Regions from separate parts of the Variovorax sp. PvP013 genome, predicted to be linked through region 1. Evidence: riboswitches for the same ligand, from Rfam matches in the RefSeq annotation. Region 1 holds a riboswitch; each other region holds the start of a gene.

What was found. Region 1 has a riboswitch for cobalamin ahead of ABID77_RS05025 (TonB-dependent receptor domain-containing protein). Riboswitches for the same ligand answer to the same signal wherever they lie in the genome.
Region 2: it holds a riboswitch for cobalamin, as region 1 does, so the genes downstream of both, cobO (cob(I)yrinic acid a,c-diamide adenosyltransferase) here and ABID77_RS05025 (TonB-dependent receptor domain-containing protein) in region 1, are expected to answer to the same signal.
Region 3: it holds a riboswitch for cobalamin, as region 1 does, so the genes downstream of both, ABID77_RS17765 (TonB-dependent receptor) here and ABID77_RS05025 (TonB-dependent receptor domain-containing protein) in region 1, are expected to answer to the same signal.
Region 4: it holds a riboswitch for cobalamin, as region 1 does, so the genes downstream of both, ABID77_RS17000 (TonB-dependent receptor) here and ABID77_RS05025 (TonB-dependent receptor domain-containing protein) in region 1, are expected to answer to the same signal.

The regions. Positions count from the first base shown of each region.
Region 1 is NZ_JBNDLF010000001.1:1,042,719-1,049,899, forward strand. Features, by position in the region: gene ABID77_RS05020 (cobyrinate a,c-diamide synthase) at 1-756, opposite strand, end outside; gene ABID77_RS05025 (TonB-dependent receptor domain-containing protein) at 768-2,693, opposite strand; cobalamin riboswitch at 2,767-3,008, opposite strand; gene ABID77_RS05030 (DUF904 domain-containing protein) at 3,048-3,320, shown strand; partial or broken gene ABID77_RS05035 (cell division protein ZapA) at 3,317-3,556, shown strand; gene ABID77_RS05040 (catalase family protein) at 4,202-5,314, shown strand; gene ABID77_RS05045 (malonate--CoA ligase) at 5,295-6,929, opposite strand; gene ABID77_RS05050 (enoyl-CoA hydratase/isomerase family protein) at 7,028-7,181, opposite strand, start outside.
Region 2 is NZ_JBNDLF010000008.1:76,538-83,718, forward strand. Features, by position in the region: gene ABID77_RS18235 (AI-2E family transporter) at 1-1,100, shown strand, start outside; cobalamin riboswitch at 1,129-1,385, shown strand; gene cobO (cob(I)yrinic acid a,c-diamide adenosyltransferase) at 1,470-2,048, shown strand; gene cobW (cobalamin biosynthesis protein CobW) at 2,114-3,175, shown strand; gene cobN (cobaltochelatase subunit CobN) at 3,199-7,041, shown strand; gene ABID77_RS18255 (ATP-binding protein) at 7,038-7,181, shown strand, end outside.
Region 3 is NZ_JBNDLF010000007.1:156,185-163,365, forward strand. Features, by position in the region: gene ABID77_RS17745 (TonB-dependent receptor) at 1-258, shown strand, start outside; gene ABID77_RS17750 (YkvA family protein) at 308-694, shown strand; gene ABID77_RS17755 (BrnA antitoxin family protein) at 1,128-1,388, opposite strand; gene ABID77_RS17760 (PepSY domain-containing protein) at 1,605-3,152, opposite strand; gene ABID77_RS17765 (TonB-dependent receptor) at 3,161-5,275, opposite strand; cobalamin riboswitch at 5,475-5,742, opposite strand; gene ABID77_RS17770 (xanthine dehydrogenase family protein molybdopterin-binding subunit) at 6,052-7,181, opposite strand, start outside.
Region 4 is NZ_JBNDLF010000006.1:212,666-219,846, forward strand. Features, by position in the region: gene ABID77_RS16995 (PepSY domain-containing protein) at 1-448, opposite strand, end outside; gene ABID77_RS17000 (TonB-dependent receptor) at 456-2,642, opposite strand; cobalamin riboswitch at 2,770-3,037, opposite strand; gene ABID77_RS17005 (SDR family NAD(P)-dependent oxidoreductase) at 3,519-4,274, shown strand; gene ABID77_RS17010 (metallophosphoesterase family protein) at 4,604-5,077, opposite strand; gene ABID77_RS17015 (LysR substrate-binding domain-containing protein) at 5,331-6,266, opposite strand; gene ABID77_RS17020 (RraA family protein) at 6,439-7,104, shown strand; gene ABID77_RS17025 (Bug family tripartite tricarboxylate transporter substrate binding protein) at 7,112-7,181, shown strand, end outside.

The DNA.
Region 1 (7,181 bases):
GGCGGTCGCGGCCGCGGTTGTCGTCGCCGTCGCCGGTTCGGCAGGACGCGGCGCGTCGAAGCGCACCCGAGGCAGCGCCTCGACCGGCAGCGCCCCCAGCGGCGTCGCGGCCAGCGCATCGGCGGCGGCGTCCAGGCGCGCGAGCGCGTCGGCGGTGTCGCAGGTCGTCACCAGGCCCAGGTGGCGTTCCGGCAGCGTGAACGCCGGGCCGCGCGGCAGTCCGCCCAGCCACTGCGCCGGTTCCCGCAGCGCCTCGCGCAGCATGTCGGCGTGGCGCTCGCCCGCGACGCGATTGGCCAGCACGCCCAGCCACGGCAGGCCGGGGCGGAAGTTCCGCAGGCCGAAGGCCAGCGCGCCGAAGGTGCCGGCCATCGCCCGCGCGTCGATCACCGCCAGCACCGGCAGGCCGAAGCGTTCGGCCAGGTCGGCCGCGCACGGACGGCCGTCGAACAGCCCCATCACGCCCTCGACGATCAGCAGGTCGGCCGACATGGCGGCCGCGTGCAGGCGCGCGCGGCAGTCGGCCTCGCCGTTGATCCACAGGTCCAGCGAATGCACCGGCGCGCCGGAGGCCAGCGCCAGCCACTGCGGATCGAGGAAGTCCGGCCCGCACTTGAAGACCCGCACGCGCCGCCCGGCGCGCGCGTGCAGCCGCGCCAGCGCCGCCGCGACGGTCGTCTTGCCCTGGCCCGAGGCCGGCGCGGCCACCAGCACGGCGGCGCGACGGATCACGCCGTCCGCCCCCGGCGCCGGCACCGTCGTCACGCCTACTGCGGCGTCCACTTCACACCGACGTAGCCGCGGCGGCCACCCGTCGCGTAGGTGCGGGCCAGCTGGTAGTCCTTGTCGCCGACGTTGTCGATGCGCGCGACCAGGCCGAGTTCGCGCGTGAGCTGCGTCGTCGCCGACAGGTTCAGCAGCGCGTAGCCGCCCAAGGAGCGCGTGTTGGCGGCGTCGTCGTAGCGCAGGGCCGAGGCCTGCACCTCGGCGCCCAGGGTCCAACCGGCCAGGCGCCAGTCGGCGCCCACCGTCGCGTGGCGGCGCGAGCGGCGCGCGAGCTGGCGGTCGGTGTCGAGGTCGCGCGGGTCCTGGAAGTCGGCCGAGGCGCGCAGCGTCACGTCGCCGATGCGGTGGCCGGCCGACAGCGTCACGCCCTCGTACCGCGCGCGCGCCGTGTTGCCGTAGCAGCCGAAGTCGTCCAGGCACGGTCCCGGCGCGCCGAAGGCGATCAGGTTGGTGATCCGGTTGCGGTAGGCGACGACGCCGGCGGTGGTCGCGCCCTGCGTGTAGCGCAGGCCGACCTCGACGTTCTTTCCTTCTTCCGGCTGCAGGCCGGCGACGCCGTACTGGCTGAAGCGCTGATAGAGCGTCGGCGCGCGGAACGAGCTGCCCACCGAGGCGGTGGCCCGCCACTGCGGCGTGATCGCGAAGCCGTAGGCGGCGCTGCCGGTGGACTTGCCGCCGAACTCGCTGTCGTCGTCGTGGCGCGCATGCAGCTGCACCGAGTGCGGCCCCTGCACGAAGCCGTAGCCCAGCGCCAGTGCGTTCTGCGCGCGGTCGCCCGCGAGGCGCGCGCCGAAGGCCGTCGCGGCGTTGTCGAGCGCGTCCTCGCGCCGCTCCAGCGCGGCCGTCACCCGGTGCGCGCCGAGGCGCAGCTCGTTCTGGAACAGGTAGCCGCGCAGCCGCGTCTCGGTGCGGTAGAACGAGGGCTGCGTCTCGTAGGTGCTGCGGCTGTCGGTGACCTGCACGCGCGTGCTGTAGCTGTCGCTCCAGCGGGCGATCCAGGCCGCGCCGACGGTGCGCAGCCGGGTGGTGCTGACGTCGTCGTCGAACGCGGCCGGCGCGCGCGCGGCGAAGGCCGGATCGTCGTACCTGGCGCGGTTCTCGCTGGCCAGCAGCGTGGCCTCGATGCGCTGCGTCGGGCTGATGCGAAGGCCCAGCCGCGCGTTGGCCGAGTCGATGCGATAGCCGTCGCGGTCCGGGCTGGTGAAGCCGTCGGCGGACGGCACGCGCAGCGCGAGCGGCTGCACGTCGAAGCCCCGGCTGCGCTCGCGGGCGGCGCCGAGCGAATAGTCGACCGCGCCGTCGACGCCGGCCGAGCCGCTCACGCCGGCCTCGATACGGCGCAGGTCGTGGCTGCCGATGCCCACGCCCACGTAGGGCCGGGCCGCGCCCTCGCCGCGCCGGGTGAAGAGCTGCACCACGCCGCCGATGGCGTCGGAGCCGTAGACCGCCGCCGCCGGACCGCGCAGCACCTCGATGCGGTCGATCTGCGCCAGCGGGATCGCCTCCCACGCGGCGCCGCCGGTGGACTGCGAGTCGATGCGCACGCCGTCGAGGTAGACCGCCGTGAAGCGCGACTCGGCACCGCGGACGAAGACGCTGCTCGTGCCGGCGATGCCGCCGTTGCGCGCGATCTCGATGCCCGGCAGGCGCGCGAGCACGTCGGCCACGCCGGTCGCGCCGCTGCGCTCGATGGCGGCGCGGTCGACGATGGAGACGTCGCCCACCAGGTCGGCCAGCGGCTGCTCGACGCGCGTGGCGGTGACCACGGTCTCGCGCAGCGTGGCGTCGGCGGGCAGGGCCTGGGCCGTCGCGAGGACGGGCCAGGCGGCGGCGAGCGCCAGCGCCAGGGGCAGGGGACGTGCGGGTGCGGACCGGCGCGCGCCGGCGGGGAAAACGGGATTCGTCATGGAACGGAAGGCTCGGAATCAAGACCCTGTCCGGCTTCCCCGCCGGACGTCTGGGTGTCACGACGGCGCACAGGGCGCCGTCACCTCGTTGGCCGGTATCCGGGCTTGCAGCGCATCCTCCACCGCCTTCCCAGGCACCTGTTTCAGGGCGCCCAGTGGCGACTTGGCGGAGGTGGCGCCGGTGAGGACGCCGTCTGCTGGACCGTTGCGGGGGCAGCGCAGGCTGGCCGCGGCCCGGGGGGCGTGTGGCTCCTGCTTCCCGTTGAACTGCGCCGCGTGAACCGCGGCGCGAGCACCAACGCGGCGGATTCTACGGGAGGCCCTTTTCGGAATCGCGCTCATACAATCGTTTCCATGTCCGACCCGAGCCCCATCGACCAGATCGCCGAGCGCGTCGAGCGCCTGCTGGCGCGCCACGAGGAAGTCCTGCGCGCCAACGCGCAGCTGCAGGACCAGGTGGCCGCCCTGGCGCACGAGCGCGATGCGCTCCTCGCCCGCTTCGCCGAAGCCCGCGTGCGCCTGGACGCCGTGCTGCAGCGCCTGCCGGCCGACCCGTCGCACGACGGCGCCACCACGCCGGCACCGCCCGCTCCCCCTTCCCCCGCCGCCTTCGCGGCCGTTCGATGAAGCAGATCGAAGTCCAGATCATGGGCCAGAGCTACCTGCTCGGCTGCCCCGAGGGCGGGGAGGCGCGACTGCGCGACGCCGTCGAGCGCGTCGACCTCACCATGTGCCGCATCCGCGATGCCGGCAAGGTGCGCGCGCGCGACCGCATCGCCGTGCTGGCCTCGCTCCACCTGGCCTACGACCTCGGGCAGCAGACGGCCGCGGCCGAGGCGAGCGCGGCGGAGGCCACCGCCGCCGCCCACCTCGCCGCCCAGGCCCACGCCCAGCTCGAAGCGGCCGCGGCGGCCCGCCTCAAGGCGGACATCGAGGCCGCCGCCATGGCGCGCGCCCGCGCGGAGGCCGACGCCCGGCTGCAGGCCGAGGCCGCGGCCCGCGCGCAGGCCGACGCCGAGGCACGCCGGGCGGCGCTGCCGCCGCCATCCCCTCCGGCCGCGCCGCGGGACCGTCTCGACGACCTCGTCAAGCGCCTCGATCAAGCCCTTGCCGGCGACCCTCATTTGCCTTGAACCGGCACGTACGCCGGACTCCGGCGCATAGAATCGTCCCCGTCTGCGGTGCGCGCCGGGCTTAATATTTCCTTGTTCCAATGCTCTCCGGAGCCGGGCTTGGTACATCGCTCGACGGGCGTGATCATCTCGCGTCAGATGAACCCGAAGTCGTGGCTGCCCTCGCCCACCTGAACCCTGGTTCAGGATGCGGGTCCGGTGCACATTCGCAGACACCTTCTTCCCTTCCGGTCGACGCCACGTCGTCCGACACGGCCTCGTCGGCGCCGCTGACGATTCCCGCTTCCCCTCCTTCGAATACTGACCGGCGCCCCCGCGGGCCGCGCCGCCCGAAGGCCGTCCGCGCCGCGTCCACCCACGAAGGAAAACAACACCATGTCCGCTCCCCTGCCCCACGCCGCCGAGCCGCTGCGCTACCAGCCGTCCCACGAATCGCTCGAGGACGACGAATCGAAGACCACGCAGGAACTCAAGGAGGCGCTGCACCGGATCAGCGAGATCGTGCACAGGGACGAGGGCCATGCCTACCGCAGCGTGCACGCCAAGAGCCACGGCCTGCTGCTGGCCGAATTGAAGGTGCTCGACGGCCTGCCGGAACGGTTGGCGCAGGGCCTGTTCGCCAAGCCCGGCACCTATCCCGTGGCCATGCGCTTCTCCACCACGCCGGGCGACCTGCTCGACGACGCCGTCTCCACGCCGCGCGGGGTCGCGCTGAAGGTCGTCGGCGTCGAGGGCGACCGCGTCTCGGGCTCCGAGGGCGACGTCACGCAGGACTTCGTGCTGGTCAACGGCCCGGTGTTCAGCGCGCCCACGGCCAAGGCCTTCCTGCGTCCGCTCAAGCTGCTGGCCGCGACCACCGACAAGGCGCCGGGTTTGAAGAAGGTGCTGTCGGCCGCCCTGCGCGGACTGGAGACGCTGGTCGAGAAGGCCGGCGGCGAGGTCGCCACGTTCAAGACCATGGGCGGCCATCCGGCGACCCACATCCTCGGCGAGACCTTCTACACGCAGGTGCCGCTGCTCCACGGCCCCTACATGGCCAAGCTGTCGCTGGCGCCGGTGTCGGCCGAACTGGTGGCGCTGACGGGCACGCTGCTGGACCTCGGCGACGGACCCGACGTCATCCGCGAGGCCGTGCTGCGGCACTTCGCCCACAACGGCGGCGAGTGGGAACTGCGCGTGCAGCTGTGCACCGACATCGAGGCCATGCCGATCGAGGACGCCTCGGTCGAATGGCCGGAGGACCGCAGCCCCTTCGTCACCGTGGCCCGCCTGAGCGCGCAGCCGCAGGTCGCCTGGAGCCCGGCGCGCTCGGCGGCGGTGGACGACGGCATGTCGTTCTCGCCCTGGCACGCGCTGGCCGCGCACCGCCCGATCGGCTCGATCATGCGCGTGCGCAAGGCGGTCTACGACATGGCGGCGCAGTTCCGCAGCAACGCCAACGGCGTGTCGGTGGACGAACCGAACACGCTCACCTCGTTGCCGGCCTGATCGGCTCGGAGCGGGCGTTGCCCGCGCCGGCGGCCGCCGTGCTGCCGGCGAACAGGCCCTTGTGCTGCTCGCGCAACGCGGCCTTCTGCACCTTGCCCATGGTGTTGCGCGGCAGCTCGTCGACCACGAAGCAGCGCTTGGGGATCTTGAAGTTCGCCAGCTGCTTGCTCAGCGCCGCCAGGATCGCCTCCGCGTCGGGCCGCTCGCCCTGGCGGCCCACCACCAGCGCCACGCCCACCTCGCCGAAGTCCGGATGCGGCACGCCGACGATGGCGCTCTCGGCCACGCCCGGCAGCTCGTTGATGGCGCCCTCGATCTCGGCCGGATAGACGTTGTAGCCGCCGCTGATGATGAGGTCCTTGCTGCGTCCGACGATGGTGACGTAGCCCAGGCCGTCGATGCGGCCGACGTCGCCGGTCTTGAAGAAGCCGTCGGCCGTGAACTCCTCGCGCGTCTTCTCCGGCATGCGCCAGTAGCCGGCGAAGACGTTGGGTCCGGCCACCTCGATGCCGCCGATCTCGTCGGTGACGCAGTCGCGGAACTCGCCGCCGCCGCCGTCGTCGGCCGTGCGCACCCGCAGGCTCACGCCCGGCAGGGGAAAGCCCACCGTGCCGCCGCGCCGCTCGCCCTGCACCGGGCGGTAGGGGTTGGAGGTCAGCATCGCCGTCTCGCTCATGCCGTAGCGCTCCAGGATGGTGTGGCCGGTGCGCTCGCGCCAGGTCTCGAAGGTCTCGATGAGCAGCGGCGCCGAGCCGGAGATGAACAGCCGCATGCGCGCGCAGGCCTCCCGCGTCAGGCCGGACTCGACCAGCATGCGCACGTAGAGCGTCGGCACGCCCATGAAGACGGTGGCGTCGGCCAGGCGCGCCACCGCCCGCTTCGGGTCGAAGCGGTCGAACCAGATCATCCGGCTGCCGTTGAGCAGGGCGCCGTGCAGGGCGACGAACAGGCCGTGGACGTGGAAGATCGGCAGCGCGTGGATCAGCACGTCGCCCTCGACCCAGCCCCAGTAGTCCTTGAGCACCTCGGCGTTGGAGCGCAGGTTGCGGTGCGTGAGCATCGCGCCCTTGCTGCGCCCGGTGGTGCCGCTGGTGTAGAGGATGGCGGCGAGGTCGTCGTCGGCCTTGTGCGCCGGCGCGTGCCGGTCCGGGCACTGCGCGGCGACGTCGAGCAGGCTGCCGCTGCGGTCGTCGTCGAGCGTGAAGACGTGGCGCGTGCCGGCTGCCACGGCGATCGGCGCCACCCAGTCGGCGTTGGCGCTGCTGCACACCATCACGGCGGGCTCGGCGTTGCCGATGAAGTAGGCGATCTCGGCGCTGCGGTAGGCGGTGTTCAGCGGCAGGAAGACATGGCCGGCGCGCAAGGTCGCCAGGTACAGCGCCACGGCCTCGACCGATTTCTCGACCTGCACGGCGATGCGCGAGCCCGGTGGTAGCGCCAGCGCGTCGAGCACGTTGGCGATGCGCGCGCTGGCCCGGTCGAGGTCGCGCCACGAGCAGGTCGGGCCCCCGTCGGTCTCGATGGCGATGGCGTCGAGGTCGGCCGGGAAGCCCGCGCGCAGCGTCACGAAGAGATTGGCGTTGACGGCGGGCGAGGAAGTCGATGGAGCGTTCATGGTTCGTCTGGCGGAGAAGGCCCGGAGGGGGAAAGGGACGTTCGAGGAAATGGAAGGGGAAAGGGACGGAATCGATGGCGGACGTCGGATCCGTCGCATCAGAAGACCGGCGCGCGCCGGGCGATGAAGGCGGCGATGCCTTCCCGGTGCTCGGCGGCGCCGGCATGGTCGTAGGTCGCGGCGTCGGGCACGGCGTCGCGCCGCAGGCCCGCCAGCATGCGCTTGTTCAGCCGCGCCGCGCCCGGCGCCAGC
Region 2 (7,181 bases), on a different contig from region 1:
TGCTGCGCTTCGTGCCCTACGTCGGCGTGCTGGGGGCGGCCGCGCTGATCGCGCTGTTCAGCGCCGCGGTGGATCCGGGCTGGAGCCTCGTGCTCGCGAGCCTGGGGCTGTTCCTCGCGCTGGAGCTGACGGTCGCGCACGTGATCGAGCCGCAGGTCTACGGCCACAGCACCGGCCTGGCGCCGCTCGCGGTCATCGTCTCGGCGCTGTTCTGGGGCGCGTTGTGGGGGCCGGTCGGGCTGCTGCTGTCGACGCCCTTGACGCTGTGCCTGGTGGTGGTGGGGCGGCACATGAAGGCGCTGGAGCCCCTGACCATCCTGCTGACCGAGTCGCCCGGCCTCAACGCCGGGCAGCGCTTCTACCAGCGCGCCCTGAGCGGCGGCGCCGACGCCATCATCCGGGACGCGCGCGCCTTCCTGCGCCGCGACAGCTTCGCCCGCTACTGCGACCAGGTCCTGCTGCCGGGGCTGGCGCTGGGCGTGGCCGACTTCCGCGCGGGGCGCATCGACGCGCGGCAGCGCCTGCGCATCCAGACCCAGGTCGTGCGGCTGGCCGAGTCGTTCGCGACGACCAAGCTGGGCTGGCGCGCGCGGCGGCGCGCGTCCATCGTCCTGACCGACGCGCACATCGGCACCCGCCTGCGCCAGATGCGCGAAGCCCGTCTCGGCCGGTGGCAGGGCGAGCTCGACGTGCCCACGGGCTCGATCGTGCTGTGCGTCAGCTCGGGCTCCGACCGCGACGAACTCCTCACCGAACTGCTGGTGCGGGCCCTGAGCGACGCCGACATCGACGCCCGCAGCGTGTCGATGGAGGAGCTGCCCGATCCCTCGCGGGACGACAAGGCCCGGCTGGTGGGCACCGTCTTCGTCGCCTATCCGCCCCAGGCGTCCTTCGCCGCCTGGACCGCGCTGACGGCCGAATTCCGCGCCGCGCTGCCGCACGCCGTGCTGGTCACCATCCGGCTGCCGCTCGACACCGCGGCCGCGCCGGAGGACGCCGTGGCGGCGCAGGTCGACCTGGTCCTGCATTCGTACGCCGAGGCCGAGACCTTCATGCTGCAGGGTGCCGGCGCGGCCGCCCCGTCGTCCGCCCTGCCGTGACGGCCGACCCGGCCGTGCCCGGGCGTGCGGCTATGATCGCCGCGTTGGTGCTCGCCCCGGCTTTCCGGTCGGGGCAGTTCAACGGGAATCAGGACAGGCGTCCGCGGCGATCCGTCCGCGCGCCTCAACCTGAGCTGCCCCCGCAACGGTAAGCGGACGCGAGCTTCCTGCTCGCTGCTCGTGTCGACAGACCACTGGGTGAACCCCGCGCAAGCGGTGCCGCCCGGGAAGGTGACACGGGTCGTCTCCGCCAGCCCGGATACCGGCCAACGAGGTGGCGTGCCGCATGCGTGCGGCGCGCCGGATGGTGCGGATCTGCGGGGAAGCAGGCGAGCACGACCGACCGGTGTTCCTCTCTTGAATCAAGTTCTGCCGTCCGAGCCGGGCCCGTCGCGCGCCCATGGGCCGTCGCGCGACGACGTCGCCGGTGTCCGATCCGGCCTCGTCACGGTGCTGACCGGCACCGGCAAGGGCAAGAGCACGACCGCCTTCGGGCTCGCCATGCGCGTCCACGGCGACGGCGGGACGCTCAAGATCTACCAGTTCATGAAGGTGCCGACAGCACGCTTCGGCGAGCATCGGCTGTTCGCGCAGCTCGGCCTGCCGATCGAGGGCCTGGGCGACGGCTTCAGCTGGAAGAGCCGCGACCTGGACCGCTCGGCCGCGCTGGCGCTCGACGGCTGGGCGCGCGCCGAGGCCACCGTCCGCGCGGGCGCGCACGACATGGTGGTGCTCGACGAGATCATGTACCCGCTGCGCTACGGATGGATTCCGCTCGAACGCATCCTGCGCTGCCTGCGCGAGCGACCCCCGCACGTGAGCGTCGTGCTCACCGGACGCAACGCCCCGGCCGAGCTGATCGCCATCGCCGACGAGGCCACCGAGATGGCCCTCGTCAAGCACCACTTCAAGGCCGGCGTGCCGGCACAGCGCGGCATCGAGGACTGACGCTCCCGCGTCCGCCCCGATCCATCCACCAGCACCTTTCCAACCCGACGCCGGAGAACACCCCCATGCAAAGTCGCAAGATCCCCGCCACCATCGTCACCGGCTTCCTCGGCAGCGGCAAGACCACGCTGCTGCGCCACCTGCTGCAGAACGCCGAAGGCCGGCGCATCGCCGTCATCGTCAACGAGTTCGGCGAGCTGGGCATCGACGGCGAGCTGCTGCGCGGCTGCGGCATCGGCTGCGACGAGACCGGCGCGCCCGACGGCCAGCTCTTCGAGCTCGCCAACGGCTGCCTGTGCTGCACCGTGCAGGAGGAATTCGCGCCCGTGATGGAGCAGCTCGCCGCGCGCCGCGACCGCATCGACCACCTGGTCATCGAGACCTCCGGCCTGGCGCTGCCCAAGCCGCTGGTGCAGGCCTTCCAGTGGCCGGCCCTGCGCAACGCCTTCACGGTGGATGCCGTCATCACGGTGGTGGACGCGCCGGCGGTGGCCGCCGGCCGCTTCGCCGACGACCCGCCGGCGGTGGACGCGCAGCGCCGCGCCGACGAGAACCTCGACCACGACTCGCCGCTGTCGGAGCTGTTCGAGGACCAGCTGGCCACCGCCGACCTGGTGGTCGTCCACAAGACGGACGGGCTCGACGCCGCCGCCCTGGCCGCGGTGGAGGCCGTCGTCCGCGCCGAGACCGCCGCCGGCGTGAAGCTGGTGCACGCGCAGCACGGCCGCCTCGACCTGGGCGTGCTGCTGGGCCTGGAGCGCGCCGTGGAGGATGCGATCGACGGGCGCCGGACCCATCACGACGAGGAGGAGGACCACGACCACGACGCCTTCGACTCGGTCTCGGTGACGCTCCGGGTGCCCGGACGCGACCGCCTGCTGGCGGTCCTGCGGGAGCTGGTCGAGCGCCACGAGATCTACCGGGTCAAGGGCTTCGTGGCCTTGCCGGACGCCGCGATGCGCCTGGTGGTGCAGGGCGTCGGCGCGCGCTTCGACAGCTACTTCGACCGGCCCTGGCGCGCGGACGAGACACGGCAGACGCGCCTGGTGCTGATCGGCGCGGCGCTCGACGGCGCCGTGCTGCAGGCCGAACTGGACGCGGAGCTGGGCCTGGCCGCCACCGCCTGACGCGACACCGCGAGGAAGCCGCCATGCACCTGCTGTCCACCCGCCCGGGCGGTCACGTCGAAGACGGCGGCCAGGGGGTCGTGCGCGTGGCGCAGACGCCCGCCCCGGTGGTCGTGCTGAGCGCGGCCGACACCACCCTGTCGCTGCTCGCCGACGCGGTCGGGCGGCTGGCGCCCGACTATCCGAGTGTGCGGCTGGCCAACCTGATGTGGCTGCGCCAGCCGGCGTCGGTGGACATGTACGTCGACGACGTGCTGCGCCATGCCCGCGTGCTGGTGATCGACCACCTGGGCGCGCCGAGCGACTGGGCCTACCTGGTCGAGCGGGCGATGTCGCTGGCGCGCGAGCGCGGGCAATGGCTGGCGATCTTCTCGGGCGATGCCTTCGAGGACCTGCAGCTGCTCATGCGCAGCAGCGCGCCGCACGACGACTGCCGCCACCTCTGGCGCTGCCTGCGGGAGGGCGGCCGCGACAACGCCGAGGCCTTCTTCGCGCTCATCGGCCACGCGGCGTTCGGCCTGGGCGCGCGGCCACCGTTGCCGGTGCCGCTGCCCCCGGCCGTGCGCTACCGGCCGCAGGGCGCGCCCGGTCGCGCCCCCTGCGGGCCCGATGCGCCGGCGGCGCTGCTGCTGTTCTATCGTGCGCACCTGCAGGCGGGCAACACCGCCGTGTTCGACGCGATGCTCGACGCCCTGGCCGCCGCCGGCCTCGCGCCGCTGGCGCTGGCCGTCGACTCGCTGAAGAACCCCGAGAGCCACGCCGCGGTCCAGGCCCTCGTCGCCGAGCACCGCGTGGCGATCGTGCTGAACGCCACCAACTTCGCCGTGGCGTCGATCGACGGCCGCGACGACGGCGACGCGTCCCCCGCCGCGCTGGCCGGCGACGCGCCCGTGCTGCAGCTCGTCACCGCCGGCGGCACCCGCGAGCAGTGGCTGGCCGACGCGCACGGCCTGGCGCCGCGCGACCTCGCGATGCAGGTGGTGCTGCCGGAGGTCGACGGCCGCGTCCTGACCCGCGCCATCAGCTTCAAGGGCACGGCCTGGCGCTGCGAGCGCACCGAGCTCGACGTGGTCCGCTACGAGGCCGACCCCGAGCGCATGGCCTTCGTGGCCGAACTCGCGCGCCGCTGGTGCGTCCTGCGCGACAAGCCCGAGGCCGACAAGCGCGTCGCGCTGATCCTGGCCAACTACCCGATCGACGATTCGCGCATCGCCAACGGCGTCGGCCTGGACACGCCGGCCTCGACCGTGGCGGTGCTGCGCGCGCTGGCGGCGGCGGGCTACCGGACCGGCGGCCTGCCCGCCGACGGCGACGCCCTGATCGCGGCGCTGCTGCGCGGCGTCACCAACGACGTCGACGCCAACGATGCCCGGCCGGCCGCCCAGAGCCTCGCGCTGGCCGACTACCTGGCGGAATTCCGGCGGCTGCCCGAGGCCTGCCGGGAGGCGGTCGACGCCGCCTGGGGTCCGCCCGAGCGGGACCCGACCCTGCGCGCCGGGCGCTTCGCCATCGCCGGCCTGCGCTTCGGCCACGTCTTCGTCGGCATCCAGCCGGCGCGGGGGCGGGGGATCGACCTCGCGGCCACCTACCACGACGCCGACCTCGTGCCGCCCCACGCCTACCTGGCCTTCTACTTCTGGCTGCGCCGCGCCTTCGCGATCGACGCGGTGGTGCACGTCGGCACGCACGGCAACCTCGAATGGCTGCCGGGCAAGAGCGTGGCGCTGAGCGCGGCCTGCTGGCCCGACGCCATCCTCGGCCCGCTGCCGCACCTCTACCCGTTCATCGTCAACGACCCGGGCGAGGGCAGCCAGGCCAAGCGGCGCACGCAGGCGGTGATCGTCGACCACCTGATGCCGGCGATGACGCGCGCCGAGACCTACGGTCCGCTGCAGCGGCTCGAGCGCCAGATGGACGAGTACTACGAGGCCCTGTCGCTCGATCCGCGCCGCGCGCGGCTGCTGCGCGAGGCGATCGTCGAGCGCACCGTGCGCGAGGGCCTGCACGAGGAACTCGGCCGCGTCCGGCCGGCCGACGACGCCGGGCGCGACGACCTCCTGCAGGGACTGGACGCCTACCTCTGCGAGATCAAGGAATCCCAGATCCGCGACGGCCTGCACGTGCTCGGGAGTTCGCCGCAGGGCCGGCAGCGCACCGACACGCTGCTCGCGCTGGCGCGCTTTCCCGGCGGCGCGGCGCCCGGCCAGCAGAGCCTGCTCGTCGCCCTGGCGCGGGACCTCGGTCTGGCGGGCGTGGACGGTTTCGACGCCCTGAGTCCGGACTGGGCCGCGCCCTGGCACGGCCCGCGTCCGCCGGTGCTGCGGGCGGTCTCCGACGAGGCCTGGCGCCACGCGGGCCACACGCGCGAGCGGCTGGAAACGCTCGCGGCGCGGATGGTGGCGGCGCACGTGGCCGATGCCCGGGCCGTCCCGTCCATCGCGCCGGAACCGCTCGACGAGGCGGCCTGGCCGCACGCCGCGCCGGTGCTGCGGCGCCTCGCCGAGGTGCTGGCGCCGCGCCTGGACGCCTGCGGCCCGCAGGAGACGGCGCAGCTGCTGCGCGGCCTGGACGGGCGCTTCGTGCCGCCCGGCCCCAGCGGCGCGCCCTCGCGCGGACGCCCCGACGTGCTGCCCACCGGGCGCAATTTCTACAGCGTCGACACCCGCGCCGTGCCCACGCCGACGGCCTGTGCCATGGGCGCGGCGGCGGCGGAGCGGCTGATCGAGCGCCACCTGCAGGACCACGGCACGATGCCCGGCGAGGTCGGCCTGACCGTGTGGGGCACCAGCACCATGCGCACCGGCGGCGAGGACGTCGCGCAGGCCTTCGCGCTGCTGGGCGTGCGGCCGAAGTGGGCCGACGGCAGCGGCCGGGTGATCGACGTCGAGGTGCTGCCGATGGCCGTGCGCGACCGGCCGCGCGTGGACGTGACCCTGCGCGTGTCGGGCTTCTTCCGCGATGCCTTCCCCAACGTGATCGACCTGTTCGACACCGCCGTGCGCGCCGTCGCCGCCATCCCCGAGGACGACGAGTCCGACGAGGTCAACCCGATCCGCGCCCGCGTGCGGCGCGAGGCCGACGCGGCGCTGGCCGCCGGCCGCGCCGCCGCAGAAGCGCAGCGCGAGGCCACCTGGCGCGTCTTCGGCCCGCGCCCCGGCGGCTACGGCGCGGGCGTGCAGGAGGCGCTGGACGGCGGCCGCTGGCAGGACGGCGCCGATCTCGCCGAGGCCTACCTCCGGGCCGGGGCCTTCGCCTACGGGCAGGACGGCCACGGCGTCGCCGCGCGGTCCGCGTTCGAGCAGCGCATCGGCGGACTCGACGCCGTCGTCCACAACCAGGACAACCGCGAGCACGACGTGCTCGACGCCGCCGACCACGCGCAGTTCCAGGGCGGCATGGCGGCCGCCGTGACGCAGCTCGCGGGCGCGCCGGCCGCGCTCTACCACGGCGATTTCAGCGTGCCGGGCTCGCCGCGCATCCGCACCCTGCGCGAGGAGGTCGCGCGCGTGGTGCGCTCCCGCGCGGTCAACCCGAAGTGGCTCGCGGGCGCGCAGCGCCACGGCTACCGGGGCGCCGCCGAGATCGCCGCCACGGTCGACAACCTGTTCGCCTACGGCGCCACCACCGACGTGGTGGGCGACCACCAGTACGCGCTGGTGGCCGACGCCTACCTGCACGACGACGCGGTCCGCGATTTCCTGCAGCGGCACAACCCGCTGGCCCTGCGCGGCATCGGCGAGCGCCTGCTCGACGCCGTGCGGCGCGGCATGTGGCGCGAACCGGGCGACCACCGGGCGCGCATCGAACACCACCTCCTGGCGCTGGAGCGCCGGCTCGAGGAACACGGCGAAGGGCCGCTGCCATGACATCCGCAACCACCGTGCCGGTCGAGGCCGCCGGCCACGCCGACTTTCCCTTCGCCGCGCTGGTCGGGCAACCGCTGCTGCGGCGCGCGCTGCTGCTCGCGGCCGTCGACCCGGCGATCGGCGGCGTGCTGGTCGGCGGT
Region 3 (7,181 bases), on a different contig from region 1:
GCGGTGTTCAACCTCGGCGTGCGGTACCGGCCTCGCCCCGGTCTGCAGTTCTTCGCGCAGGTCGTCAACCTGTTCGACCGCAGGTACGCGACCGGCGGCCAGCTGGGCGCCGCCGGCTTCGCGACCAACGGCGGCTACCTCGCGCGCGGCCTGCCGCAGAACGCCAACGGCGACTACCCGGTCGGCCGCGCGAGCCTGCTGGCGCCCGGCGCGCCGCGCGCCGCCTGGATCGGGGTGCGCTACACCTTCGGTGCCTGAGCCGGACCGGCCACGCCCCGCGTCACCGGGGCGTGGCATGCTCGCGCCGATGCGCATCACCGACCGACTCCGGACCTGGGCACGGCGCGTCAAGCGCGACGGCGTCACGCTCTGGTTCGCGCTGCGCCACCCGCTCACGCCCTGGCATGCCAAGGCGCTCGGCGTGCTCGTCGTCGCCTATGCCCTGAGCCCGATCGACCTGATCCCGGACTTCATCCCGGTGCTGGGCTATGTCGACGACGTCCTGCTGCTGCCGGCCCTGATCTGGCTCGCCATCCGGCTGCTGCCGTCGCCGGTGCTCGCGCAATGTCGCCTCCGGGCCGACGAATGGATGCGGACGCGAGGAGCCAAGCCCACCAGCCAACTCGGCGCGGTGCTCGTCGTGCTGCTGTGGGCCGGTGCGACCGCGCTGGCGATCACCTGGTGGCTGTCCTGATGCTGTACGTGGGTCGCAGGACCGCGCTAGCTTCACAGCGGCCTCTCCTCGGTGAACTTCGAGTGCTCGGCGCGGCGTTGTAGCAACCAGTGCCAAGTTGGCTGATTCAAGCTGGTGAATCTGAGAACGCTAGCATCTCAATCGCCATGCCTCGTCGCGTGACCGATCGCGCGCCACTACCTGAAGTGTCTTGCTCCATCTTCACGCCAGCCCTGTGAAGGGAAAGGTACAGCTTTTTCGAGAATCGATTCAATGCAATCAATTCGGTTGATAAATCACGGATCATGAGCGTTATCAACATGCTGCTTCGACTGCGTCTTCATACGATTCGACATGGATCTTCCATTGGTGATTGACTTCCAATTTTCGACCAGCAGTCTCGTGATTTCTGAAACCAACGAGCACAAGAAGGACAAGTTGCAGAGCGCACTTTTCAAAGGGTCGAGTGCCGCGCAATGTATTCCTTGAGCGCGCTATCCATCCGCGACTGCCAGCCGTCACCCGTGGCACGGAAGAAGTCCACGACCTCCCGGCTGTAGCGTACCAACAGCAGCACCTTGCTCGAAGCCGACCGCGGTCGGCCACCACGATGGACCCTGGCTTTCGCAAGCATGTCCTCCGTCAGTTCTGGCAGTTCGTCATGGTCCGACTGCGTGAGCTGATGACCATCGACTTTCGTCAGGTCAGAGCCCAAGCCGTGCGCCGATACGTTCCTGTTCGCGTTCGTCGGCTTTCCTCATGCTGAAGATGTGGCGGTCCGTGCCACGCGGTGTGTGGCCGACGACCACCAGAGGTCCGGCCAACCAGCCGAAACCAACGTCCGAGCTCTCTTGGCAGGGTCGAAGGTCACTTTCATGGAGTTGTTGTCGCTACGATAACCAGAGGCTGCACCGGCGACCCTGATCGTTCGCTAGCCCACTTGGGTTCTCACTCGACGTCGCCGTTGACGTCGCAACCATCGCCAGCCGACGACGACACCGCTGGCCGAAACGACCATGCCGATGACCGACAGCGTCCAGACGACGATGTCCCAGGCCGGCCGATGCGCGATCAGCCACGGGAAATCCAGGCTGTGCGCGGCATTGAAGAGCCATCGCCGCAGACGCGTCGTGCGGTCGCTGCTGCCGACGATCTGGCCGTCGGTCGGGTCGATGTAGACCCAGCTGCCCGCCGGATCGTCGAAGCGGATGCGCCACACGGGCAGGACACGCTCCCGGTGGTGTCCATACCAATGGAAGTCGGCTCGCGTCTGCAGCGTGGCGTCGACGATCGACGCGCCAGGACGCAGTCGCATGGCGGCACGAACCAGTTCCTGGCCTTCAATGCCAACGTGTGCGCCCGACGACGCATCCACGACTTGCACGGCCGCTCGCGCATCGCGCAACCGCAGCAGCGTCCGACCGTCGAACCACAGAAGCACAGCCTCGCGCGGTGCAGCCAGGTCGGTGCCCACGGACACAGCGATGGGCGGCCAAGGAATGTCCGGCGTGCCGGCATCGATGCCGGCGTACCGCGCCAGTGCGGCGGCGTCGGTGCCACCCCGCTGGAACCAGCCGTTGGGATTCATGGACAGCCACCCGCTCACGATCCAGGTCAACACGAAGAAGCCGCCCACCAGACCGGCGACATGGTGCCAGGCCATCCAGCCGGTGTGGGGCGTGGCCGAGCCGCGGCGGTAGCGCCGCCGCAAGCGAAGACGCAGGATGCCGATCACGATGCCCGTCACGGCCGAGACGATGCATGCCGCCGACAGCCACACCACCACGTCGTGCCACAGCGGGGGGTCGGCGCGCAGCGGCGTGAAATAGATCCAGTGCGGCACCGACCCCAGCCAGTTCCAGAAGCGCTCGGCACGCGTGGTATCGCGCACCACCTCGCCATTGCGCTGGGACACGTAGAGTTCCGTGCCTTGCGCATCGCCCACCGCGATGCGGTGCAGCGGCCGCAGTGCATCCAGGCCCTGGGGCACGGTCCACTGATCGCGCGCCAGCGTCTCGACCCAGAACGCCTGCGGATGACCCGAGAACGCACGCGCGACGGCCGTGGCCTGGGCGGCATCGACATCGCCCAGGACCTGACCCGTGCGGGCGGACACCGTGAGGCGGCCGCCGCGCGCGTCCACGATGCGCCACACCGGTTCGAAGCCGAGGCCGAGGCCGGAGTCGGTCCGGCCTGCCTGCATCTCCAACCCGATGCGGCGCGGCGGCAGGTCGCGCACCGTCCCGGGCAGCAGCGCCAGCGCGGCCGCCGGCGCCACGACGGCCTGCTCGAGTCGCAGCGGTGCGAGGCCCGCGAGCCGCTCGACGTCGGTGAGGTTCGGGTACCCCACGTACATCATCACCACGCCCGAAGCGAACCACATGACGAACAACAGACAGCCGCCGATGCCCAGCCACCGGTGCGTCCAGTAGAGCCCGTGCCGCACGCGCGGCCAGGCCCGTCGCCAGAGCGCGGTCATGCCGCGCGTCAGAAGTTCACCAGCGCCGAGAGCTCGACCGCGCGCGGCCGGCCCAGGAGCCACTGATTGCCGCCATTGGAGAACGACACCGGGTAGCGGCGATCGCCGAGGTTGTGGCCGCGCAGCGCGAACCGCAGCGACGGGCTCGCGCGCCAGCTCACGCCACCGTCGGCCACCGCATAGGAGCCGATCTGGCGCGTGTTGGCCGCGTCGACCTGCCGCGCACCCACATGGCGCACGCCGACGTCGGCCTCCCACTGCGGCAGGAAGCGCCAACGCAGCCAGAGGTTGGCCGCCTGCTCGGGCACTCCCGTGGGCGTGTTGCCGGTCCGCGAGATCAGGGCGCCACCCACCACCTCGTTGAAGTCGTCGTAGCGTGCGCGCAGCTTCGCGACGTTGGCTTCGAGCCGCAGGGTCGAGGTCAAGGCCCAGTCGAGCGTGGCTTCGATGCCCTCGGAGGACTGCCTGCCGATCTGCTGGGTGAGGTTCGGATTGAACGTGTCGCGCGAGAGCAGCCTGTCCTTCTCGATGCGGTAGGCGGCCACGGTCCAGGCGCCCCTCTCCTGCGCCAGCTGCCGCTTGTAGCCCACCTCCACCTGCCGGCCGGTGCTCAGGTCGAAGGGCACCTGGGTGGCGGACGTGGTGATCAGCGAGGTCAGCGGATCGGCCGCCCGCGCCACCTGGGCATAGAAGGATTGCGCAACGTCAGGCGCATACACCACGCCGAGACGTCCCGTGGGGAACTCGAAGGTCTTGTCGATGGTGTTGGCCGCATTGAGGAGATCCGCGCGCTCGACCTTCGCGTGGTCCCAGCGAACGCTGCCCACCACCGACCAGCGATCGTTGAATTCCAGCTTGTCCTCGGCGAAGAACGCATGGGTGTTCGTGCGGGTGCGATAGCGCGGCGTGTAGGCCACCGGCGAAGCGTAGAGGCCTGCGTCGAAGACGAAAGGGTCGACCGTCGAGCGTGCGCCGTAGGGCGAGTCGTTGGTGTGCTGGAAATCGATGCGATTGACGTCGAGCCCGACGAGCACCTGGTTGTTCAGGCCGAGCAGGTCGTGCCGGAGCGTGACGTCCGTGCGGTTGCCGATCTGTTCCTGGTCGTGACCGATCTGGAGGTAGTCGCCGCGCGCCACGCGGCGGGTCGCGGCATTGAAGGTGTAGCTTTCGGTGTTGCGCCAGTGACGCTGGCTCGCCAGCCGGTAGAGCTGGTTGCGCACGGTCGCGGCGCTGCCGGGCGCCCACTGCGCGTCGAGGCGGGTCCACCGGTCGTCGTACCGGATCTCGGCGTCGTCGACGTTGTAGTTCTGGCGCAGGGTCCTGGCGTCGAGGCGGCCGTCGATCAGCGGCACGCCGTAGTAGGTCTGTGCCGACTGACGGCCCTCGTCATGGGACAGCGTGAAGTTCAGTCGCGGCGAGACGTCGAGCCGCACCGCGGCGCCCACGGCCAGGCTGTCGGCATCGCCTCGCTGCATGAAGCCGTCGGTGCGACGGTGGCTGACGTCGAGGCGATAGGACAGGCGGTCGTCGATGGCACCACCGCTGCCGAAAGCGACCTGGCGGGTGGCGTCGGAGCCCAGCGTCAGCAGGGCTTCGTTCCGGATCGGACCCTGCATCGGTTTCTTCGGAACGACATTGATCGCGCCGCCGATGGCGCCCTCCCCGTACATCACCGAGGCCGCGCCGCGAAGCACCTCGATGCGATCGATCGACCAGGTGTCGAAGGGAAAGGTCACGGTGCCGGCACCGGCATAGAGCCGGGTGCCGTCGAACAGCTGCATCACCGAGCCATGGCCGGAGAAGCCGCGTGCCGCCATGGCGGTGCCGCCGTTGCCCGGACCCGGGGAACCGGTGATGCCGGTGGCGCGCGTGGCGGCCTCGACCACCGAGACGTCACCGCGCGCACGGATGAGGTCACCGCCGAGCACCTCGATGCTCGCGGGCGTCTCCAAGGGCGTCAGACCCAGCCGGCTGCCGGTCTCGGTGGGCAGGTCGATCGAGAGCGGCGTGTGTCGATCGGCTTCGACCTGGACCTGGTTGAGGCTCCGGTCACTGCCTCCAAAGGTGCGTTCGGATTGCTGGGCGACGACGCCGGCAGGTCCGACGGCCAGACCGATGCTCAACGAAAGGCTGGACAGACGCGTGCGACGACCGGGCACGCTCGCGCAATCGCGCAGGGGCGATGTTCGACTCATTGACTTCTCCTTCGACCCGCGTCCCCGCGGGCTTCGAACCGATGGCGGACGTGCAGGAGAAGGAAATGGACCGGCCGCGCGCGACGAAGCGTGCGAGCTCCTGGCCCGGACACGCCCTCCCGCAAGTCCGATGGCAGTCTCGAAGGCCGGTATCCGGGCTCGCGGAGTGTTCGAGTGCATGACATGCACGCGAGCGGAACCACCTCGCCTTCCCACGCCGATGCGCAGTGGCTGCCTGCTCCTGTGAGGGAGCAGGCCTGAGGGTTTCCATATCCGCCGACCGTTGCGGGGGCAGCGCAGGCTTTGAGACGTCAGCGACGACGTCCCGCACCTGCTTCCCGTTTAACCTGCCGAACCATGGCTGGTTCGGCAGGCACCTTCGGACTGTGACCACCGCAACGGGCATGGGCTCGTCGTGGCAGCGGTCAGATTGTAAGGACGGCTTCTTACCTATGTGTCCGGGAGAGAGGTGTTTCGCCAGACTGGCCAGGCAACTTCATCGCACCGAAGCGAAGGACGATCGCTCGATCAAAGCATCCTGTTTCGCTGATAAATCACAGATCATGGGCGTTATCAACACGCCAAGTCGGTTTACCTTGAAGGCACGGGCAAGGCAAATTCAACGGGTAGGCGCGCGGATCGTTCGCCCACCACGGGATCTCACGTCTGCCTGAAGAAGATGGACATCGTGTTCGCGGATCTCCTCATGTCGCCCTCGAAGTGATCTTTTCCAGCGTGATGGGAAGGCTTCGAATGCGTTTGCCAGTGGCATGGAACACGGCATTGCCGATCGCCGGTGCAACCCCCACCACGCCGATCTCGCCCACGCCCTTGCCTCCAAGGACAGTGGCCTGGAGGTCCGGTATACCAACCGAGATCACCTGGATCTCCGGCACGTCGGCATTCACCGGCACGGCATAGTCTGCGAAATTCGCGTTCACGGTCCGGCCGTCCCGCGGATCGATCCGTCCTTCCTCGAGAAGCGTCTGGCCCAGGCCCATCACCATGCCGCCGATCCACTGGCTTTCGGCGAGCTTGGGATTGAAGATCCGTCCACTGTCGAACGCGGCGACCATCCGCTTGACGCGGATCGTGCCGAAATCCTCGTCGACCCGAACCTCCACGAACTGCGCGCACCAACTGTGCGCCGAGACGCCGCCCTCGACCGCGCCCTTCAGCTGCGCGAAGCTGCGGTCGGCTGCATTTTTCATCGCGTCGGTCGCATCGGCGGCGAAAGTGTTGCCCTCGACTTCCAGCCTGTTCCGGCCGACGGCCTTGAGCAGGTTCGCGATGCTGACACCACCGGCCGGCCGGCGGGTGAGCCGAAGGGTGCCGCGCTCGAAACCGATATCCACCGGCTTCGATGTCGCCAGCGGCGACTTCGGGTCGTTGGCCGCCAACCTGCGCAATGCATCGATCGCGTTTCTCGCCGCCTTGTCGACGGCACTCGCGAGGTTGTTCGCCTGCTGCGAGCCGCCCGCCAGTGCCGAACGCGGAAGCACGGTGTCGCCCAGCCGGACGACGACGTTCGCGACCGGCACGCCCAGCACGTCGGCCGCCGTCTGAGCAAGGATGGTGTAGGTCCCCGTGCCAATGTCGGTCCCCGCGCTGAGCACTTCGATGCGCCCATCGGCATGGAACACGATCTTCGCTTCGCTGGCGGTTCGGATCATGGGATAGGCACCAGCGGCCATGCCGTAGCCGATGAGCTCGCGGCCCTCGCGCATCGAGCGCGGCTTCGGATTCCGGTTCCACCAGCCGATGGCCTTGGCGCCTGCGGCATAGGCCTCGCGCAGTTGCCGCGTGGTCCAGGGGAACTGATTGCTCGGGTCCT
Region 4 (7,181 bases), on a different contig from region 1:
GCGGATGACCCGAGAACGCACGCGCGACGGCCGTGGCCTGGGCGGCATCGACATCGCCCAGGACCCGACCCGTGCGGGCGGACACCGTGAGGCGGCCGCCGCGTGCGTCCACGATGCGCCACACCGGTTCAAGGCCGAGGCCACGGCCGGGAACGGGTCCGCCGGTCTGCATCTCCAGACCGATGCGGCGTGGCGGCAGGTCGCGCACATTCGCAGGCAGCAGCGCCAGCGCGGCCGCCGGCGCCACGACGGCCTGCTCGAGTCGCAGCGGTGCGAGGCCCGCCAGCCGCTCGTCGTCGGTGAGGTTCGGATACCTCACGTACATCATCACCACGCCCGAGGCGAACCACATGACGAACAGCAGGCAGCCGCCGATGCCCAGCCACCGATGCGTCCAGTAGAGCCCGTGCCGCACGCGCGGCCAAGCCCGTCGCCAGAGTGCAGTCATGCCGCCTTCAGAAGTTCACCAGCGCCGAGAGCTCGACCGCGCGCGGCCGGCCCAGGAGCCACTGATTGCCGCCATTGGAGAACGACACCGGGTAGCGGCGATCGCCGAGGTTGTAGCCGCGCAGCGCGAGCCGCAATGACGGGCTCGCGCGCCAGCTCACCCCACCGTCGGCCACCGCGTAGGAGCCGATCTGGCGCGTGTTGCCCGCGTCGACCTGGCGCGCGCCCACATGGCGCACACCGACGTCAGCCTCCCACTGCGGCAGGAAACGCCAGCGCAGCCAGAGGTTGGCAGCTTGCTCGGGCACCCCCGTGGGTGTGTTGCCGGTCCGCGAAATCAGGGCGCCGCCCACCACCTCGTTGAAGTCGTCGTAGCGTGCGCGCAGCTTCACGACGTTGGCTTCGAGCCGCAAGGTCGAGGTCAAGGCCCAGTCGAGCGTGGCTTCGATGCCCTCGGAGGACTGCCTGCCGATCTGCTGGGTGAGGTTCGGATTGAACGTGTCGCGCGAGAGCAGTTTGTCCTTCTCGATGCGGTAGGCGGCCACGGTCCAGGCGCCCTTCCCTCCCGCCAGCTGTCGCTTGTAGCCCACCTCCACCTGCCGGCCGGTGCTCAGGTCGAAGGGCACCTGGGTGGCGGACGTGGTGATCAGCGAGGTCAGCGGATCGGCTGCCCGCGCCACCTGGGCATAGAAGGATTGCGCAACGTCAGGCGCATACACCACGCCGAGCCGGCCTGTGGGGAACTCGAAGGTCTTGTCGATGGTGTTGGCCGCATTGAGGAGATCCGCGCGCTCGACCTTCGCGTGGTCCCAGCGAACGCTGCCCACCACCGACCAGCGATCGTTGAATTCCAGCTTGTCCTCGGCGAAGAACGCATGGGTGTTCGTGCGGGTGCGATAGCGCGGCGTGTACGCCACCGGCGAAGCGTACAGGCTCGGATCGAAGACGAAGGGGTCGACCGTCGAGCGTCCGCCGTAGGGCGAGTCGTTGGTGTGCTGGAAATCGATGCGATTGACGTCGAGCCCGACGAGCACCTGGTTGCTCAGGCCGAGCAGGTCGTGCCGGAGCGTGACGTCCGTGCGGTTGCCGATCTGTTCCTGGTCGTGACCGATCTGGAGGTAGTCGCCGCGCGCCACGCGGCGGGTCGCGGCATTGAAGGTGTAGCTCTCGGTGTTGCGCCAGTGACGCTGGCTCGCCAGCCGGTAGAGCTGGTTGCGCACGGTCACGGCGCTGCCGGGCGCCCACTGCGCGTCGAGGCGAGTCCACCGGTCGTCGTACCGGATCTCGGCGTCGTCGACGTTGTAGTTCTGACGCAGGGTCCTGACGTCGAGGCGGCCGTCGATCAGTGGCACGCCGTAATAGGTCTGCGCCAACTGACGGCCCTCGTCATGGGACAGCGTGAAGCTCAGCCGCGGCGAGACATCGAGGCGCACTGCGGCGCCCACGGCCAAGCTGTCGGCCTCACCCCGCTGCATGAAACCATCGGTGCGACGCTGGCTGACGTCAAAGCGGTAGGACAGGCGATCGTTGATGGCGCCACCGCTGCCGAAGGCGAGCTGGCGGGTGGCGTCCGAGCCTAGCGTCAGCAGGGCTTCGTTCTGGATGGGCGCCTGCATGGGCTTCTTCGGCACCACGTTGATGGCGCCACCGATGGCGCCCTCCCCGTACATCACCGAGGCGGCACCACGCAGCACCTCGATCCGATCGATCGACCAGGTGTCGAAGGGAAAGGTCACGGTGCCGGCACCGGCATAGAGCCGGGTGCCGTCGAACAGCTGCATGACCGAGCCATGGCCGGAGAAGCCGCGTGCCGCCATGGCGGTGCCGCCGTTGCCCGGACCCGGGGAACCGGTGATGCCGGTGGCGCGCGTGGCGGCCTCGACCACCGAGACGTCGCCGCGCGCACGGATGAGGTCACCGCCGAGCACCTCGATGCTCGCGGGCGTCTCCAAGGGCGTCAGACCCAGCCGACTGCCGGTCTCGGTGGGCAGGTCGATCGAGAGCGGCGTGTGTCGATCGGCTTCGACCTGGACCTGGTTGAGGCTCCGGTCACTGCCTCCCAAGGCGCGTTCGGATTGCTGGGCGACGACGCCGGCAGGTCCGACGGCCAGACCGATGCTCAACGAAAGACTGGACAGGCGCGTGCGACGACCGGGCACGCTCGCGCAATCGCGCAGGGGCGATGTTCGACTCATTGACTTCTCCTTCGACCCGCGTCCCCGCGGGTTTCGAACCGATGGCGGATGCGCGGGAGAAGGAGATGGGCCGGCCGCGCGCGGCAAGGCGTGCGAGCTCCGGGCCCGGACACGCCCTCCCGCAAGTCCGAAGGCAGTCTCGAAGGCCGGTATCCGGGCTCGCGGAGTGCTCGAGTGCATGACATGCACTAGAGCGGAACCACCTCGCCTTCCCACGCCGAAGCGCAGTGGTTGCCTGCCCCTGTGAAAGAGCAGGCCTGAGGGTTTCCGTATCCGCTGACCGTTGCGGGGGCAGCGCAGGCTTTGAGACGTCAGCGACGACGTCTCGCACCTGCTTCCCGTTTAACCTGCCGCACCATGGCTGGTTCGGCAGGCACCTTCGGACTGTGACCACCCCGACGAACGTGGGTTCGCAGTGGCGGCGGGCGGATTATAGGAAGTGCTTTCCACCTGTGTGTGGTTGGCGAAGAGGTGTTTCCCCCGGACTTGCCGAGCATTCAAGCCTGTGAAACAGGGCCATATGGATGCAACCGGCACGTTCCTTTATGTTGATAAACCACAATCTCCAGTCTTATCATCAACCGCTTAGGTATATATCGAAATTTTAAAACATCGTTTCGATAAATCCTATTTGAATCGCAACAACAATTAAATTTAATCAAAGGCAATTGTGTCGATTTTTAGGACAAGCCAAAGGGCTTTTTATTCGTTCGAGGGTGAATTGGGAAAGCCATTGAATTTACTCGGACACGACGTCAGATGCCTGCACCAAAAGCCGGTCGAAGACCAGCAGCAAGCTTTCAGTGCTGGCCTGCGATGATCATCGTCCTTTTCCATTGCGCCCCACCAGCGCCCTTTCCACTTTAAGGAAACAGCATGATCGTGTTCGTCACCGGCGCCTCTTCAGGGTTCGGCGCAGCCATCACCCGGCGCTTCGCGGCCGCCGGCCATCGCGTGATCGCGGCCGGGCGCCGCGAGGAGCGTCTCAACGCGCTGGCCGACGAACTCGGACGCGATCGCGTGCTGCCCTTGGTCCTGGACGTCCGCGACAGGGATGCCGTAGCCGCTGCCGTGAACGGTCTTCCCGCGGACCATCGCGACATCGACCTGCTGGTCAACAATGCCGGTCTGGCGCTGGGCCTGGAGCCAGCCCAGAAAGCCGACCTCGCCAATTGGGACGCCATGGTCGACACGAACGTGAAGGGGCTGATGTACATGACCCACGCGGTGCTGCCTGGCATGGTGGCGCGCAACCGCGGCCACGTGATCAACCTGGGCTCCACGGCGGGAGCGTATCCCTACCCCGGGGGCAACGTGTACGGGGCCACCAAGGCCTTCGTGCGGCAGTTCTCTCTCAACCTGCGCGCCGACCTGCTGGGCACGGCCGTGCGGGTGACCGACATCGCGCCGGGCATGGTCGGCGGCACGGAGTTCTCGTCGGTGCGCCTCAAGGGCGACCAGGCCCGGGTAGAGACGATCTACAAGGACGCCAACCCCCTCACCCCCGACGACATTGCCGAAGCCGTCTTCTGGACCGGGACGCTGCCCGCGCGCATGAACGTCAATTTCCTCGAGGTCATGCCCGTGACGCAATCCTTCGGGCCACTGGCCATCCACCGGCAAACCGTCTAGTGCTGCTTGGCAGATCGATCCAAATGCGTTCTGTGGACTGGCTGGACATCGATCAGACCATGGGCCTGCGCACCTTCGACGGCTCGGTCTGCTTCAGGCCGCCATCTGCCGCTCGACCCGAGCGAGAAACGCGGTGTTCCTGTGTGCGCTGCGCGCAGCCGGTGAAGAACAGCGTGGCCACTGGCATGAGGAAGAGCCATGCCACGGTCAGCAGGAAGACCTTGGCAAGGTCGGCTCGAACGGTTTTTCCAGTGTCATGCGCGCGTCCAGTCTGTGTGTTGTTTGCTCCGAGGGTGCCAGAGCAAGTACGAACGCTGCTGACCGTTGGCTCAACGTGGAGGCGAAACGTCCAGCGTGATCAGCCGCGGCGTCACCTGACCGCCGTCGATCCACAGTTCGCCCACAGAAATCGGCAGGCTGAAGCGACGCGGTCCCGCGCTGCCCGGGTTGATGAACAGCACCCCATCGCGCTCGACCATTGACGGCTTGTGCGAGTGGCCAGATACCACCACACGCACGTTCGCACCGGCCGCAGCCAGATTCAGATCGGCGATGTCGTGCACCGCGTGCACCGCGACGCCGTCCAACACCACAGTCAACGACACGGGAATGTCGGCCGCCCATGGCGCATGGTCGTTGTTACCGCGCACCACGCTCATCGGCGCGATCGCCGACAGTCGCGCCAGGATGTCTGGCCCGCCGATGTCGCCGCCATGGACGATGTGATCGCAGCCGGCGAGGAAGGCCAGGGCTTCGGGGCGCAGGAGGTTGTGGGTGTCGGAGATGAGGGCAATGCGGGGCATGGGATGAGGCGCCACACGCTAGGGGGCTACAACTTTGACCTTAACTCAAGCACGCAAGGTAATCGGCTGTTGAAACCAACTTATTTTGACACTGCACTGCGTCCCGTCACAAACCTATTGCCCTAAGATTATTTACATAATCAGGTGCGAATTGGAGCATCAAAAGTGTCTTTGCTGTTGAATCTGTCTTGGCTTTAACCCATCCAGCTGGTAGTCGGCAATTCTGCTGCGACCCCAAGTGCCTTCCTGACTTTTAACAATTCTCATTCTTTTCATAGCTAAAGATATCATTCTCAGACCGCAACCAAGCAACTGCTTCATCGACCATGGGGTGATGGCGTTTTAAATTCCATGCAGCCGCAGCCGTGACGACCATGATCCGTTCCTTCAAGGGCCGAATCACCACGTTCTCAGGAGCAAGCTTTTTCATGGATGCTGGTACGAGTGCCAGACCCTGGCCGCAGCTGACATAGGCGATCTGGGAAGTGACCGACCTGACTTCGTGCGTCACCCGTGGCGCGAATCCATGCGCCCGGCATACCCCGGTGAGCATGTCAAAGTACACCGGACTGACCTGCCGCGACGACATCACCAGTTGCTCCTTGGACAGTGCATTCAACCGAAGGCGGGGTTGAGCGGCCAGTGGATGATTTCTGGGCAAGGCCACGGCCAGCCTGTCCTCCGCCAGCGCAAATGTGGCGATGTCGCTTCCGATCTTTCCATCAAGGCGCACAAAGGCCAGATCGAGTTCCCCGGCTTCCAGCGCCGGCACCGCGTCGACGCTGTCGATTTCCTTCACGAACACGGTCAGGTGTGGATGGGCGCGCTTGAGCGCTTCGAGCAACGGCGGCACGATCTCCAGCATGGCAGAGGTGATGGCGCCCACGTGCAGGACGCCCGACTGACCGGCTGCGACTTCGCGGACCACGCGCTCCAGTTGCTCGACCTGTCCGGCAAACCGGCGCACGGCGGGCAGGATCGCGGCCCCTGCGGGACTGAGCTTCGTTCCTCGCCTCGAGCGCTCGAACAGCTGCAACTTGAGCGCCTGCTCCAGCACCTTGATCTGTTCGGTGAGCGGCGGCTGCGACATGTTGAGCCTTTGCGCGGCCCGTCCGAAGTGCTCCTCTTCGGCAACGGCCAGAAACATCCACAGTTGCTTCACCAAGCGGAAATCGATCGTGGGGCTCATGGGGGCTTTCGTGATTCATGGGTGCGCGGGCGCAGCAGATCGAGCGGTCGTTCGACGCACGATCCGAAGCCTCTCTGTTCTCATTGTCGGATCACAGCGATACGAAGATCGGAATTCACATATCAGGCAGCCGATCAGAAGATGCATGGGTACCTTCACCAGAAACGGGACCATGACTTCTTCTTCGCCACTCGATCGGCTTGCCGCGCTGGACACCAACACCGTCTCCGACGCGCTCGATTTCCTCGGCCTGCCTGGCGCCACCCACGGTCTGCGTCCCCTGTGGGACTGTCCCAGGATCGTCGGCCGTGCCAGCACCATCCAGTTAGGCCGCAAGGGCGATGCGCAGCCCACGGTGCACCTGATCTCACCCGTCATCGACGCCGTTACCACCGACGACCGCGTGCTGGTCGTGGCCGGCGGCATGGAAGGCATCTCGTGCTGGGGCGACATCCTGGCCAACGCGGCCAAGGCCCGAAAGGTGCGTGGCACCGTCATCGATGGCCTGAGCCGCGACATCGACGGCAGTTCCTCGATCGACTACCCGGTCTACGGGCGGGGCGTGACCATGATCAGCGCGCGCAACCGCGTGATCCAGATCGATTCGGGCAAGCCCGTACAGATGGCCGGCGTCACCGTCAACGAAGACGACTACGTGATCGCCGACCGCTGCGGCACCGTCTTCGTGTCGGCTGCGCGCATTGATGACGTGTTGGACCTCGGTGAGCGCATCGCCCGGCGTCAGGACGGCATGGTCACGGCCGTGCGCAACGGGCGCTCGGTGGCCGAGGTCATGCACGACAAGGAATTCGAGGCCATCGCCGGACAGCCCAGGTGACCAAGGCATGAATTCGACAGCGTCGTTCCTTCAGCTCCAAAAGTTCAAGGTGACCCCATTGCGCCATCTCGCCTGCG